3 regions of the Enterobacter chuandaensis genome follow, and region 1 is predicted to be linked to each of the others. Evidence: riboswitches for the same ligand, from Rfam matches in the RefSeq annotation. Region 1 holds a riboswitch; each other region holds the start of a gene.

Region 1 (4,740 bases):
GGGCCAGAAGACAAGGACGGCTGTTTTTCCGGCTCGGCGGTGGTGGATGGCGATACGCTGGCGCTGATTTATACCGGACACAAATTCCACGGCGATCCGGGTGACGAGGCTAACCTTTATCAGGTACAGTGCCTGGCAACCAGCCGTGATGGCGTCCATTTTTCGCGACAAGGAACGATCGTTGATACGCCGCCTGGGCTGCATCATTTCCGCGATCCGAAAGTGTGGCGGGAAGGGGAGCGCTGGTACATGGTTGTCGGTGCACGGGATGGCGAGACGGGCCAGGTGCGCGTTTACCGTTCTGACGATCTGCGCGAATGGCAGGATATGGGCGTGCTGGCGGTGGCTGAAAAAGAGATGGGTTACATGTGGGAATGCCCGGACTTTTTCACCCTCAACGGTAAACGCGTGCTGATGTTTTCACCTCAGGGGCTGGCTGCGGAGGGATTCAACAATCGCAATCTTTTCCAGAGCGGCTACCTGCTGGGGGAGTGGCAGCCCGGCCAACCTTTCGTGCGTGAAGGTGAGTTTGTGGAGATGGACTGCGGGCATGATTTCTATGCGCCGCAAAGCTTCCTGACGCCTGACGGACGCCGCATCGTTATCGGCTGGCTGGATATGTGGGAATCCCCCCTTCCGGAACAGCAGGATGGGTGGGCTGGCATGCTCTCTTTGCCGCGCGAACTGACGCTAAGTGCGGATAACCGCCTGCAGATGCGGCCAGCCCGAGAAGTCGAATGCCTGCGGGTGGCATGGTTCCCCTGGCCGGTGAGCACGCTCAACAATCAGCAGATCGTTCAGGTGGAAAGCTGTGATGCGATGGAGGTCATACTGCAGTGGGATTGCGTCAACAGCAGCGCGGAGCAGTACGGCATTCGCCTTGGTGACGGATTACGTCTCTACGTCGATGCGCAGATGCAGCGCCTGGTGCTGGAGCGCTATTATCCGCAGTATGGCCTGTGCGGCACCCGAAGCGTCGCGCTTAACCTGAACGACACGCTAAGCCTGCGCCTGTTCGTTGACAGCTCGTCTGTGGAAGTGTTTGTCAATGAAGGTGAGGCGTGCCTCAGCAGCCGCATTTACCCTGATGAAGGGGCGCACGAACTGGCATTGTTTGCCTGGACGGGAACGGCATCGCTTATTAATGCCGGGGCGTGGCAGCTAGAGTAATACGTTAAGGCCTGCAAATTAAAAAGGCGACAGGTGTCGCCTCTGTTTTCTATTTAATCTTTGTTGCGTAACCTTCAAACTTTCCCTCTTTACTCACCGCTAATTTGCCTTTAGCGGGATAGTAAATGAAGGTGTATAGCCCTTGTGAATAAACTTTTGCCTGAGGCTCGTTTTCATCCAGCGCGCCCAATACGCCATCGACATTTAGGATCTCGCCTTTAATCGTGATCTTCATTCCTTCCCATTTAAAGGTGTGAACCGCTTTAGCTGCCTGTGCATGTTGCTTCGCATTTTTTTTAGCCCAGATACCCGTACCCGCAGCGGCATCACGTGCGTTCGCCCATGCTGCATTTTGTGCGGCTTCATTGTAAACATTCTGGCGATTTTGCTCAGCCAGGTAGCAGGTATCTTTGCTAATACCCTGGCGCTCACATTCGGCCATGCGCTGAGCAGGTGAAGTACATGCAGAAATCAGGATGGCAGCACTAGCTATTAGTACCGCTGAGAGTGACTTTATCATTATGATGATACCTTAGATGAAATATTCGATAGAAGGAGGTTTAATAGCCGCAAATATAATAAGTCTGATACATAATACCTAACCATGCGCCAACGATAATAAGCATCAGGTACAATATTACAGAGATAACAATGTATTTTGTCATGCTGGTTATTTATTAAAAGCCGATTCCTACGCCGACTGAAGCTCCCATGTTATTTGCTGTATCATCAGAGAAGCTCACTTTACCAACCATATGTTCGTTAAAGTTAACCGACGCCCCAACCGCTAAAGCGCTTTCACCGTTGTAAGTCGCACCGCCAGCCGAGAACATCACGCGCTGATTCGTTTGCACCTGTGGTAAACCGGCCATCGCCATCGCGCCACTGATACCCGCGTTTGCTTCTTTCTTGTTATTATCGACTTCCTCACGCAGCGATCTAAATTGCTGGTTGGTGTTGTTATTCAGAGCCTGTAATGTCTGTTTGGTAGCCTGCAGTTCCTGTGCTTTGGCAGTAATAGCCTGACTATTAGTTGTGACTTTAGCTTGTGTTGCCGTGTCTACCTGCGTTCGTGTCACGGTGGTCATCACGCCATCTTTACCATTCGCTCCATCACGTCCGTTAACTCCAGCAACGCCTTGTGCGCCCGTAGAACCGGTATCGCCTTTATCGCCTTTAGCGCCATCTTTTCCATCTACGCCGTTAGTGGGTTTTGGTGTATTCTCAAGAGCTAACAGGCGGCTATCTTGCACAGCATTAACAGTTTCAATATCAGTAATTGCAGTTCCGTTAGTAAGCACGCCTTTTAACGCCACATCACCTTTTGTATTAGCGGTGTCGGCAAGAGCGCCTGCTAATTTAGCTTCCTGATCTACGTGAGAAACAGTCGTTTGAAGAGAGGAGATATCAGCGGTGTTCGTGCTGATATTATTTTTACTTACGTTGATCTCGTCTTGCATTCGTTCACGATCGCCTTGCAAGTTATAGATCTGCCCGTCTTGCGTTACGTTTTCAGCTTTCATATTATCCAGATTATAAGCGGTATTATCAGTGCCCTGAATCTGAATAAAAGTACCTGCGTTGGATACGTTATCGTTAAGGTTTACGTTTACATCTGCAGCTTTAGTTACATTTATAGAACCAGTCAAAATAACGCCGGATACAAAAAATGCAACGGCATTTTTAGCAAGTTTCATTTTAAAAGCACTCATCATTTAAAAAGTAAAAATGGGTAAGGCTAGCTATCCTGGCGTGTTGATGTAACGTCTGGTTACGCCTGATTAAAATAACGGGGTTACGTAGAATTTTGAATAAATCACTTAATTCGTAACGTGCAGTAACTATCAATTAATGCGAGTTTTTGGATATTGATCTAAATCATAAATGGCATGAATAGCCAAAGTGAGTTTTTAAGGGGTGTCGCAAAATATCTCAATGTTTACATTAACTTATAAGGTGCGTGGCCAGATGCACGTTTCGTGTTAACCCCTTGATTGAGAGGCTAAATATTTAGCGGGGTTAAACGGTTTGGGGTTCACTTTATATTTCATTCGAAATAAGATTTAATGCTTTATGAAACATAAAATAGACTAACTGAAAGCGGAAAAAAATTATGTTGGTAGAGCTATTTCTTAAACGCTGAAAAAAGTGAGTGTTTCTTGGACGTAATGTAATTGTTATAGAAAATGGTGTTGATTCAAAGGAGGGGCATAATAGTCCTGTAATTATCGCTGCTAGCCTTTTCTTTCGCACCACCGCTGCATGAAGAAAGCGAACCTCGAAAGGGCGCTTGCGTCAGCATGAAACTTCCCCTAATCTGGCAAAAAGTAAGTCAATTCTTACCAAATGACTCGGGGTGCCCTTCTTTGTGAAGGCTGAGAAATACCCGTATTACCTGATCTGGATAATGCCAGCGTAGGGAAGTCAGATGCCTTCCCGGTCATCGCTTCTTCACGCAAGGCAGGAGCGAAACCATGCAGCCTGACCTGCTCGATTTACACGTTTTACACCACTTCCGAACCCGTTCTCCACTGACCCACTGTATGACCAACGACGTCGTACAGACCTTTACGGCTAACGTTTTGCTGGCGCTGGGTGCATCCCCCGCGATGGTGATTGAGGCCGAAGAGGCTGAACAGTTCGCCGCCATCGCCGATGCGCTGCTGATTAACGTCGGCACGCTGACCTCTCCGCGAGCGCAGTCGATGCGTCGGGCGATTGAAAGCGCGGTGGCGGCAGGTAAACCCTGGACGCTGGACCCGGTTGCGGTGGGTGCCCTGACGTTCCGCACCCGCTTTTGCCATCAAATCCTGGCCCTGAAACCGGCCGCCATTCGCGGCAACGCCTCCGAAATCCTGGCCCTTGCCGGAATGAGCGCGGGCGGGCGCGGCGTTGATACCACCGACACTGCCGCCAGCGCGTTGCCTGCCGCTCAGGCGCTGGCCCGTCAGACCCATGCCATTGTGGTCGTCACCGGCGAGGTGGATTACATCACTGACGGAGAGCGGACCCGAACGGTCACGGGCGGAGACCCGTTAATGACCCGCGTGGTGGGAACCGGGTGCGCGCTTTCTGCCGTTGTGGCGGCGAGCTGCTCGCTGCCGGGCGACCGGCTGGATAACGTTGCCGCCGCCTGCGGATGGATGAAGCGTGCCGGAACGCAAGCCGTTGCGCAGTCACATGGGCCAGGCAGTTTTGCCAGCGCGTTCCTGGATGCGCTCTATACGCTGGAGGAGCAGGCATGAAACGGATTAACGCCCTCACTATCGCCGGTACCGACCCCAGCGGCGGCGCAGGTATCCAGGCTGACCTGAAAACCTTCTCCGCGCTGGGTGCCTATGGCTGCTCGGTGATTACCGCGCTGGTGGCGCAAAACACGCGCGGGGTGCAGTCGGTCTACCGTATCGAGCCGGATTTTGTCGCCGCGCAGTTGGATTCGGTATTCAGCGACGTGCGCATTGATACCACCAAAATTGGCATGCTGGCCGAAACGGATATTGTGGAAGCGGTAGCCGAGCGGCTTATACGCTATCAGGTGCAAAACGTGGTGCTGGATACCGTTATGCTGGC
Region 2 (4,740 bases), 2.3 Mb from region 1:
GCCACGGCGACGATCATCATCCGGCGTTTTCCGAAGCGCTTAACGTAATACCCCGCCAGAATCATCGCCGGAATCTCCAGCCCGGCGGCGGTGCCCATCAGGATCCCCGCGAGCTTGTCCGGCAGACCCAGATCGCTGCTGATCCACAGCGGCATATCGATGATGTACATGGTGTTGCAGGTCCACATCAGCGTGGAGGCGATAAACAGCATCCGGACGTTCTTATCCTGCCAGCCGCTCACCTGGGTGATGGGCTTATCCGTCGTCTGCTCAACCCGGGCAACCGACGGCAGCGCAAAGGCAATCAGCGCCAGGCTGATAATAAAAATGCCTGCCGCGATGGAAAACATGACCGTAAAGCCGTAGTTCAGCGCCAGCATGAATGCCAGCGGCGGGCCAATGACCCACGCCAAAGAGAGCTGTGCGCGCATCACCGAGCTGAACATCACCACTTCCCGCGCCGAGTTATCGGCGTATTCACGGGCCAGCGCGAAGAGCTGCGGCATGGCGGTATTCGCGAGAGAGGCCAGCAGCACGCCGCAGGTGATGAGCGTCAGGTAGTGGCGGTTGAAGGCAAAGAGCAGCGCGTTGCCCACGGCCATCGCGCAGCAAAAGAGGATCAACTTACGGCGATCGCCCTGGCTGTCGGATCGTTTCGCCAGCGCGAGGCTGACCAGGATCCCGGCAATCGCGTTGACGGTGTAAAACAGCCCCACCCAAAACGGCTGCGCCCCCACCTCGCGGCTGAGAAACAGACTCAGCGTCGGTGCCTGAAGCGCCCCTGCCACGCCCATCATAAAGGCCACCAGCATAAAAGCGGCGTACACGCCGTTCAGGCGTCGCCCCATCGTCATCAACCACAGCATGCGCAAGTCCTTGTGAAAGCGAATCGAGATTGGGTGAAAGAATAAACGAAAAAAGCCAGCAAAAACATTTTGCTGGCGGGTGATAAACACCAATACTCAGTCACACATGATCGAGGCGAGTTAGCGGGAAGAGGTCGGTTTCGTAACGTCCCACTGCATCAATTCTTCTAACGTTTTCAGCCGTTGCTCTGCACACTGGCGGGCCAGCCAGGACACTCCCTTTGTCGCTGAAAAGTACTGCTGATAAAACTGACGTGCGGTAGACCTCTTCATAATTTACCTCCTCGCTTCATCGGGAAGGATTATTGGCCTAATATAGGGATAAATAAATTGCTGGTTTTTTGTCAGGAGTTCCCCTTTTATGCCTTCTGGTCGTCTGCAACAACAATTTATCCGCCTCTGGCAATGCTGCGAGGGGCAATCGCAGGAGACCACGCTGAACGAGCTGGCTGACCTGCTCAGCTGTTCACGCCGACATATGCGCACGTTGCTCAACACCATGCAGCAGCAGGGCTGGCTGAACTGGGAAGCCGAGGCCGGACGCGGTAAGCGCTCGCGCCTGACCTTCCTCTATACCGGGCTGGCGCTGCAGCAGCAGCGAGCGGAAGATCTGCTGGAGCAGGACCGCATCGATCAGCTGGTACAGCTGGTGGGCGACAAGGCCGCCGTGCGCCAGATGCTGGTCTCACACCTTGGGCGCAGTTTTCGTCAGGGTCGGCATATTCTGCGGGTGCTCTACTACCGTCCGATGAAAAATCTGTTGCCCGGCACGGCATTACGGCGCTCTGAAACCCACATGGCCCGACAAATTTTCAGCGGCCTGACGCGCATAAATGAGGAAAACGGGGAACTGGAAGCGGATATCGCCCACCACTGGCAGCAGCTTTCTCCCCTGCACTGGCGTTTCTTTTTACGCCCGGGCATTCACTTCCACCACGGTCGCGAGCTGGAGATGAGTGACGTCATCGCCTCTCTGGAACGCGCCCGCACGCTTCCGCTCTACTCGCACATCTCGCGCATTCACTCCCCCACGGCCTGGACGCTGGATATTGAGCTGTCTCAGCAGGATAAGTGGCTGCCCTGGCTGCTGGGCTATGTGCCGTCGATGATCCTGCCCGGCGAGTGGGAATCGCTGAGCAATTTTGCCAGCCAGCCGATTGGCACCGGTCCCTACGCCGTCTCGCGCAATAACAACAATCAGCTCAAGATACGCGCCTTTGACGACTATTTTGGCTACCGGGCGTTGATCGACGAAGTGAACGTCTGGGTGCTGCCGGACCTTAACGAAGAGCTGAGCGCCGGGCTAACGCTGGAAGGCCCAACCACCGGTGAAAAGGCCGTCGAGAGCCGCCTTGAGGAGGGCTGTTATTATCTGCTGTTTGACCGTCGCACCCATCGCGGGGCAAGCCACGACGTGCGTCAGTGGGTAAGCCACATTCTGGCCCCTGCGAACCTGATCTACCATGCCGACATTCAGTATCAGGCCTGGTGGTTCCCGGCCTACGGCCTGCTTCCACGCTGGCACCACGCGCGTCCCGCACGCTGCGAAAAGCCTGCCGGGCTGGAATCCATCACCCTGACCTACTACCGCGAGCACGTGGAGCACCGCTTTATCGCTAAAATCATGATCCGGCTGCTGGCGGCCGAGGGGGTCACGCTGGAGGTCAACGAAGTCGACTATGACGAATGGCACCAGGGGGATATCACCAGTGATATCTGGCTCAACAGCGCCAACTTCACCCTGCCGCTCGATTTCTCGCTCTTCTCGCACCTGTATGAAGTCCCGCTGATCCAGCACTGCATCGATCGGGACTGGCAGCAGGACGCCGCCGGGTGGCGCGCGGGTGAGATGAATCTGGCCACCTGGTGCCAGCAGTTGCTGGCCGAACAGGCGATCGTGCCGCTGATCCACCACTGGCTGATGATCCAGGGGCAGCGCAGCATGCGCGGCCTGCGGATGAATACCCTGGGCTGGTTTGATTTTAAATCCGCCTGGTTTGCGCCGCCGGAGCCATAACGCTTTCGTAATATTCACCAAATCATTACAATACTGCCGTTCTCAACGGGGTGCTGCATCACTGATGTGCGCTGAGATAATACCCGTCGAACCTGATCCGGATAACGCCGGCGAAGGGATTTGAGGCTGTCGCTCAAAATCCTTTGCCACTCAACCCTGAGGTGCAAAGTGTTAAAAAACGTTCTTCCCCTGCTGGCGCTGGTTGCGCTGCCTGTTTTTGCTAAGCCCGTCCTGACGGTCTACACCTACGACTCCTTCTCCGCTGACTGGGGCCCTGGCCCGGTGGTGAAAAAAGCCTTCGAAGCCGACTGCAACTGCGAGCTGAAGTTCGTCGCGCTGGAAGATGGCGTGTCGCTGCTCAACCGTCTGCGCATGGAAGGGAAAAACAGCAAGGCCGACGTGGTGCTCGGGCTGGATAACAACCTGCTGGAAGCCGCGACGCAAACCAAACTGTTTGCCAAAAGCGGCGTGGCGGCAGATGCCGTTAACGTGCCGGGCGGCTGGAAAAACGACACCTTTGTGCCGTTCGATTACGGCTACTTTGCTTTTGTTTACGACAAAAACAAGCTGAAAAACCCGCCAAAGAGCCTGAAAGAGCTGGTCGAAAGTGACCAGAAGTGGCGCGTGATTTACGAAGATCCGCGCACCAGCACGCCGGGTCTGGGCCTGCTGCTGTGGATGCAGAAAGTCTACGGGGATAAAGCGCCGGAAGCGTGGCAGAAGCTGGCCGCTAAAACCGTCACCGTCACCAAAGGCTGGAGCGAAGCCTACGGCCTGTTCCTGAAAGGAGAAAGCGATCTTGTGCTGAGCTACACCACCTCTCCGGCCTACCACATTATCGCCGAAAAGAAAGACAACTACGCGGCTGCGAATTTCGCTGAAGGTCACTACCTGCAGGTGGAAGTGGCGGCCCGTACCGCCGCCAGCAAGCAGCCGGAACTGGCCGAGAAGTTCCTGAAATTTATGGTTTCACCGGCGTTCCAGAACGCCATTCCCGCAGGCAACTGGATGTATCCGGTCACTGACGTTGCGCTGCCCGCAGGTTTCGAGCAGTTGACCAAACCAACAACCTCGCTGGAGTTTACGCCGCAGCAGGTTGCCGCGCAGCGTGCCGCATGGGTAAGTGAATGGCAACGCGCCGTCAGCCGTTAATTCCCGGCTGGTTAATGCCCGGTCTGCTCGCCGCCCTGCTGATGGTGGCGGTCAGCCTGGGGGCGTTCCTTGCACTGTGGTTTAACGCGCCGGAGAGCGACCTGTTTGCGCTCTGGCACGACAGCTATCTCTGGCACGTTATCCGGTTCTCCTTCTGGCAGGCGTTTCTCTCCGCGCTGCTGTCGACGCTCCCGGCCATCTTCCTCGCGCGGGCGCTGTACCGCAGACGCTTTCCCGGCAGGCAGGCGCTGCTGCGCCTGTGCGCCATGACGCTGATCCTGCCGGTTCTGGTGGCCGTTTTTGGTATTCTGAGCGTCTACGGTCGCCAGGGCTGGCTGGCCTCGCTCTTTGCGTCTTCAGGCCTGGAATGGACCTTCTCTCCCTACGGGCTGAAGGGCATTCTGCTTGCGCACGTCTTTTTCAATATGCCAATGGCAACGCGTCTCTTTTTGCAGGCGCTGGAGAACATACCCGGTGAGCAGCGCCAGATTGCCGCCCAACTCGGCATGCGCGGCTGGTCATTCTTCCACTTTGTTGAATGGCCGTGGCTGCGCCGCCAGATTGCCCCGGTAGCCGCACTGATCTTTATGCTCTGCTTTGCCAGCTTTGCCACCGTGCTCTCTCTCGGCGGCGGGCCGCAGGCGACTACCATCGAGCTGGCAATCTATCAGGCCTTAAGTTACGACTACGATCCGGGCCGCGCCG
Region 3 (4,740 bases), 1.8 Mb from region 1:
CCTGCGGCAGGGTTTCGTCGTGATAGGCGCGGGCGGTGAACGGATCTAGCGCCAGGTTGAACTGGTCTTCCCAGCGGAATTCAAAGCGCGCCTTGGACATGGCGTTGTCGCGGATTTGCGCGCCCGGATGGCCTTTCGCCAGATCCGCCGCGTGGGCAGCAATTTTGTAGGTAATCAGCCCCTGCTTCACGTCCTCTTTGTTCGGCAGGCCGAGGTGCTCTTTCGGCGTGACGTAGCAGAGCATGGCGCAGCCGAACCAGCCGATCATCGCCGCGCCAATCCCGGAGGTGAAGTGGTCGTAGCCCGGCGCAATATCGGTGGTCAACGGTCCCAGGGTGTAGAACGGCGCTTCGTGGCAGTGCTCCAGCTCCTCGGTCATGTTGCGGCGGATCATCTGCATCGGCACGTGTCCCGGGCCTTCAATCATTACCTGCACGTCATACTCCCAGGCGATTTTGGTCAGCTCGCCCAGGGTATGCAGCTCGGCAAACTGCGCTTCGTCATTCGCGTCGCGAATAGAGCCCGGACGCAGGCCGTCGCCCAGCGACAGAGAGACATCGTACGCGGCACAGATTTCGCAGATCTCGCGGAAGTGCTCGTAGAGGAAGTTTTCCTGATGATGGGACAGGCACCACTTCGCCATGATGGAGCCGCCGCGCGAGACGATGCCGGTCAGACGTTTCGCCGTCATCGGCACGTAGCGCAACAGCACGCCCGCGTGAATGGTGAAGTAGTCCACGCCCTGCTCGGCCTGCTCCAGCAGCGTGTCGCGGAACGCCTCCCAGGTGAGGTTTTCGGCGATGCCGTTGACCTTCTCCAGCGCCTGATAAATCGGGACGGTACCGATCGGCACCGGGCTGTTACGCAGGATCCACTCGCGGGTTTCATGGATGTAGCGGCCAGTGGAGAGGTCCATCACCGTGTCCGCACCCCAGCGCGTGGACCAGACCAGCTTTTCCACCTCTTCTTCGATGGAGGAGGTCACTGCCGAGTTACCGATGTTCGCGTTGACCTTCACCAGGAAGTTGCGGCCAATAATCATCGGCTCGGATTCCGGGTGGTTGATGTTGGCGGGGATAATGGCGCGCCCGGCGGCCACTTCGTCACGCACAAACTCCGGCGTGATGTTCTCCGGCAGGCGAGCGCCGAAGCCTTCACCCGGATGCTGGTAGCGCAGCACTTCGCTGCGGATACGCTCGCGGCCCATGTTTTCACGAATGGCGATGAACTCCATCTCCGGCGTAACGATGCCCTGGCGCGCGTAGTGCAGCTGGGTTACGCATTTGCCTGCTATGGCGCGTTTTGGCGTCAGCAGGCCGGTAAAGCGCAGCTCGTCCAGACCGTCGTCGGCCAGGCGCTCTTTGGTGTACGCCGAGCTGCGCACGCTCAGCTCTTCGCAGTCGTTACGCGCGTCAATCCAGGGCTGGCGCAGCTTTGCCAGACCCTGCTGCACGTTGATGGCAACATCAGGGTCGCCGTACGGACCGGAGGTGTCGTATACCGGTACGGCTTCGTTGTCTTCGTACTGCGGGTTATCTTTGCTGCCGCCGATAAGCGTCGGGCTGAGCTGGATTTCACGCATTGGGACGCGGATATTGGCCTGCGAGCCGGAAATGTAGATGCGTTTCGAGTTCGGGAAAGCGGTGCCTTCCAGGGTGTCGATGAAGCGTTGGGCGTGTTCGCGCTGTTCGCGGCGGGTCAGTTTAGTAGTAGACATAGCTCATTCCAAAAGTGAAGGACATGGCTTGTCAGACGACGGATGAAGCAAGAGAAGATCGCCCGGGGGCGATACAACAGCAGTGTGACTCTTGTTCCCTTCGCAGGTATTAGCCTGATCAGGTTCCGCGGATCCCGAATTAACGGTCTCAGCCCGTGCTTTCACACTGGGCACTCCGACAAGAAAAATCCCCCTCGTGAGAGGGGCGAATGGTTGTAAATTACTCGTTAACGATTAAGAACTCAAGCAGGGCGCACGACGTTCTCTTCGTTAATGATGTTCAAATCATGGTCCAGTGCGAGGGCAATCAGCTTATCTTCCAGCGTGAATCGTTCTTCCAGCGCTTCACCGAGGTCGGATAGCGCCTGCTGGAACTCAAGATAATTATCGTGATCGATGGCATTCTCGAGCGTGGAATCGTAGTAATCCATGATCTGCTGAGTGTTGGCTTCCAGCAGCGGACAAAGTTTGCTGGCCGCTAAACAGGGGGTTGTGCCTTCCATTTCGCGGATAATGCGTTCATAAATGTTGAAATGGCCGTCGGAAAGGTAGTCGACCAGGCTCTGACAAAAATCATCCAGCGCTTTTTCATTCAGCCGCATAAAGGATTCTTTGCCAGGCTTAAGACCGACCAGATTGTAATACGCCACGAGGAGATGCTTGCGTACATGTAGCCAGCGATCCACCAGTGTGTTACTTCCTCCAACGCGCTCCGTCAGGCTTTCTAGCTGGTTTAACATGGTCGACTCCGCAAAGTTTAGAATGGGATCTACTTACCCAAAATGTAACCACAATGCTAACAACATGTCAGTGAAGCGAAGGTAGTGCAATAGATATGGATCGTATTATTGAAAAATCAGATCTGGGTTGGTGGATCGTCAGCCACGAACAAAAGTTGTGGCTGCCCGGTGGAGAAATCCCCTACGGTGCGGCAGAAATCTTCGATCTTGTCGGTCAGCCCGCTCTGCGAATCGGCGAGTGGCAGGGCGATCCGGTGTGGTTGATCCGGCAATCCCGGCGTCAGGATATGGGATCCGTTCGCCAGGTGCTGGATCTGGACGCGGGGCTGTTCCAGCTGGCGGGGCGGGGCGTGCAGCTGGCGGAGTTTTATCGCTCGCACAAATACTGCGGTTACTGCGGACACACCATGCACCCGAGCAAAACCGAGTGGGCTCTGCTCTGCGGCCACTGCCGTGAACGCTACTATCCGCAGATTGCGCCGTGCATCATCGTCGCCATCCGCCGGGACGATTCCATCCTGCTGGCGCAGCATACCCGCCATCGCAACGGCATTCATACCGTGCTGGCCGGTTTCGTCGAAGTGGGCGAAACGCTGGAGCAGGCGGTGGCGCGCGAGGTGATGGAAGAGAGCGGAATCAAGGTGAAAAACCTGCGCTACGTGACGTCGCAGCCGTGGCCGTTCCCGATGTCGTTGATGACCGCGTTTATGGCGGAATACGACAGCGGCGAGATCGTTATCGACCAGAAAGAGCTGCTGGAGGCGAACTGGTATCGTTATGACGATTTGCCTCTTTTACCCCCACCGGGTACGGTGGCGCGTCGGCTGATAGAAGATACCGTGGCGATGTGTCGGGCCGAGTATGAGTAGTGTTACACTGAGGCCATGACGCTTAAGGAACTGCAAAAATGACCGAACTGAAGAACGATCGTTATCTGCGTGCGCTGCTGCGCCAGCCCGTTGATGTCACCCCGGTGTGGATGATGCGCCAGGCGGGACGCTATCTGCCAGAGTACAAAGCCACGCGCGCGCAGGCGGGTGATTTTATGTCGCTGTGCAAAAACGCCGAGCTGGCCTGTGAAGTGACGCTCCAGCCGCTGCGCCGCTACCCGCTGGATGCCGCCATTCTCTTTTCGGACATTCTGACCATCCCGGATGCCATGGGCCTTGGGCTCTATTTCGAAACTGGCGAAGGTCCGCGCTTCACCTCCCCAATCAAAAGTAAAGCCGACGTGGATAAGCTGCCGATCCCCGACCCGGAAGGCGAGCTGGGCTATGTGATGAACGCTGTGCGCACTATTCGCCGTGAGCTGAAAGGTGAAGTGCCGCTGATTGGCTTCTCCGGCAGCCCGTGGACGCTGGCGACCTATATGGTTGAAGGGGGCAGTAGCAAAGCCTTCACCATGATTAAAAAGATGATGTACGCCGAGCCGCTGGCCCTGCATGCGCTGCTCGACAAGCTGGCGAAGAGCGTTACCCTCTATCTGAACGCGCAGATTAAAGCCGGTGCGCAATCGGTGATGATTTTCGACACCTGGGGCGGCGTGCTGACCGGGCGTGATTATCAGCAGTTCTCCCTGTACTACATGCACAAAATCGTTGACGGCCTGCTGCGTGAAAACGAAGGTCGCCGCGTGCCGGTGACGCTGTTTACCAAAGGCGGCGGTCAGTGGCTGGAAGCGATGGCGGCGACCGGCTGCGACGCGCTGGGCCTCGACTGGACGACCGATATTGCCGATGCGCGCCGTCGCGTGGGCGACAAAGTGGCGCTGCAGGGCAACATGGATCCGTCCATGCTCTATGCGCCGCCAGCACGTATTGAAGAAGAAGTGTCGACTATACTGTCTGGTTTCGGCCAGGGTGAAGGGCACGTCTTTAACCTCGGCCATGGCATTCATCAGGATGTGCCGCCAGAACACGCTGGCGTATTTGTGGAGGCGGTGCATCGGCTTTCTGCCCAGTATCACAAGTAAGGAGTGGTTATGGATCTCGCGTCGCTACGCGCTCAGCAAATCGAACTGGCTTCATCGGTGATCCGCGAGGATCGTCTGGATAAGGATCCTCCGCAGTACATTGGCGGAGCGGACGTTGGGTTCGAGCAGGGCGGCGAAGTGACGCGAGCGGCGATGGTGGTGCTGAAATACCCTTCGCTGGAGCTGGTGGAGTACAAGGTAGCGCGTATCGCGACCACCATGCCGTACATCCCCGGCTTTCTCTCCTTCCGCGAATATCCCGCGCTGCTGGCCGCGTGGGAGCAACTTTCGCAAAAACCTGACCTGCTGTT

What was found. A riboswitch is a leader RNA that binds a small molecule or an ion and turns the genes downstream of it on or off. The one in region 1 is predicted to bind thiamine pyrophosphate.
Region 2: it holds a riboswitch for thiamine pyrophosphate, as region 1 does, so the genes downstream of both, thiB (thiamine ABC transporter substrate binding subunit) here and thiM (hydroxyethylthiazole kinase) in region 1, are expected to answer to the same signal.
Region 3: it holds a riboswitch for thiamine pyrophosphate, as region 1 does, so the genes downstream of both, thiC (phosphomethylpyrimidine synthase ThiC) here and thiM (hydroxyethylthiazole kinase) in region 1, are expected to answer to the same signal.

The regions. Positions count from the first base shown of each region.
Region 1 covers NZ_CP097173.1:3,123,700-3,128,439, reverse strand. Annotated here, with positions in the region: gene MX657_RS15185 (glycoside hydrolase family 32 protein) at 1-1,170, shown strand, start outside; gene MX657_RS15180 (hypothetical protein) at 1,220-1,690, opposite strand; gene MX657_RS15175 (YadA C-terminal domain-containing protein) at 1,848-2,867, opposite strand; TPP riboswitch at 3,513-3,609, shown strand; gene thiM (hydroxyethylthiazole kinase) at 3,645-4,415, shown strand; gene thiD (bifunctional hydroxymethylpyrimidine kinase/phosphomethylpyrimidine kinase) at 4,412-4,740, shown strand, end outside.
Region 2 covers NZ_CP097173.1:813,334-818,073, reverse strand. Annotated here, with positions in the region: gene MX657_RS04025 (sugar efflux transporter) at 1-866, opposite strand, end outside; gene sgrT (glucose uptake inhibitor SgrT) at 987-1,139, opposite strand; gene sgrR (HTH-type transcriptional regulator SgrR) at 1,228-2,883, shown strand; TPP riboswitch at 2,920-3,020, shown strand; gene thiB (thiamine ABC transporter substrate binding subunit) at 3,052-4,035, shown strand; gene thiP (thiamine/thiamine pyrophosphate ABC transporter permease ThiP) at 4,011-4,740, shown strand, end outside.
Region 3 covers NZ_CP097173.1:242,692-247,431, forward strand. Annotated here, with positions in the region: gene thiC (phosphomethylpyrimidine synthase ThiC) at 1-1,717, opposite strand, end outside; TPP riboswitch at 1,796-1,905, opposite strand; gene rsd (sigma D regulator) at 1,960-2,457, opposite strand; gene nudC (NAD(+) diphosphatase) at 2,553-3,326, shown strand; gene hemE (uroporphyrinogen decarboxylase) at 3,365-4,429, shown strand; gene nfi (deoxyribonuclease V) at 4,439-4,740, shown strand, end outside.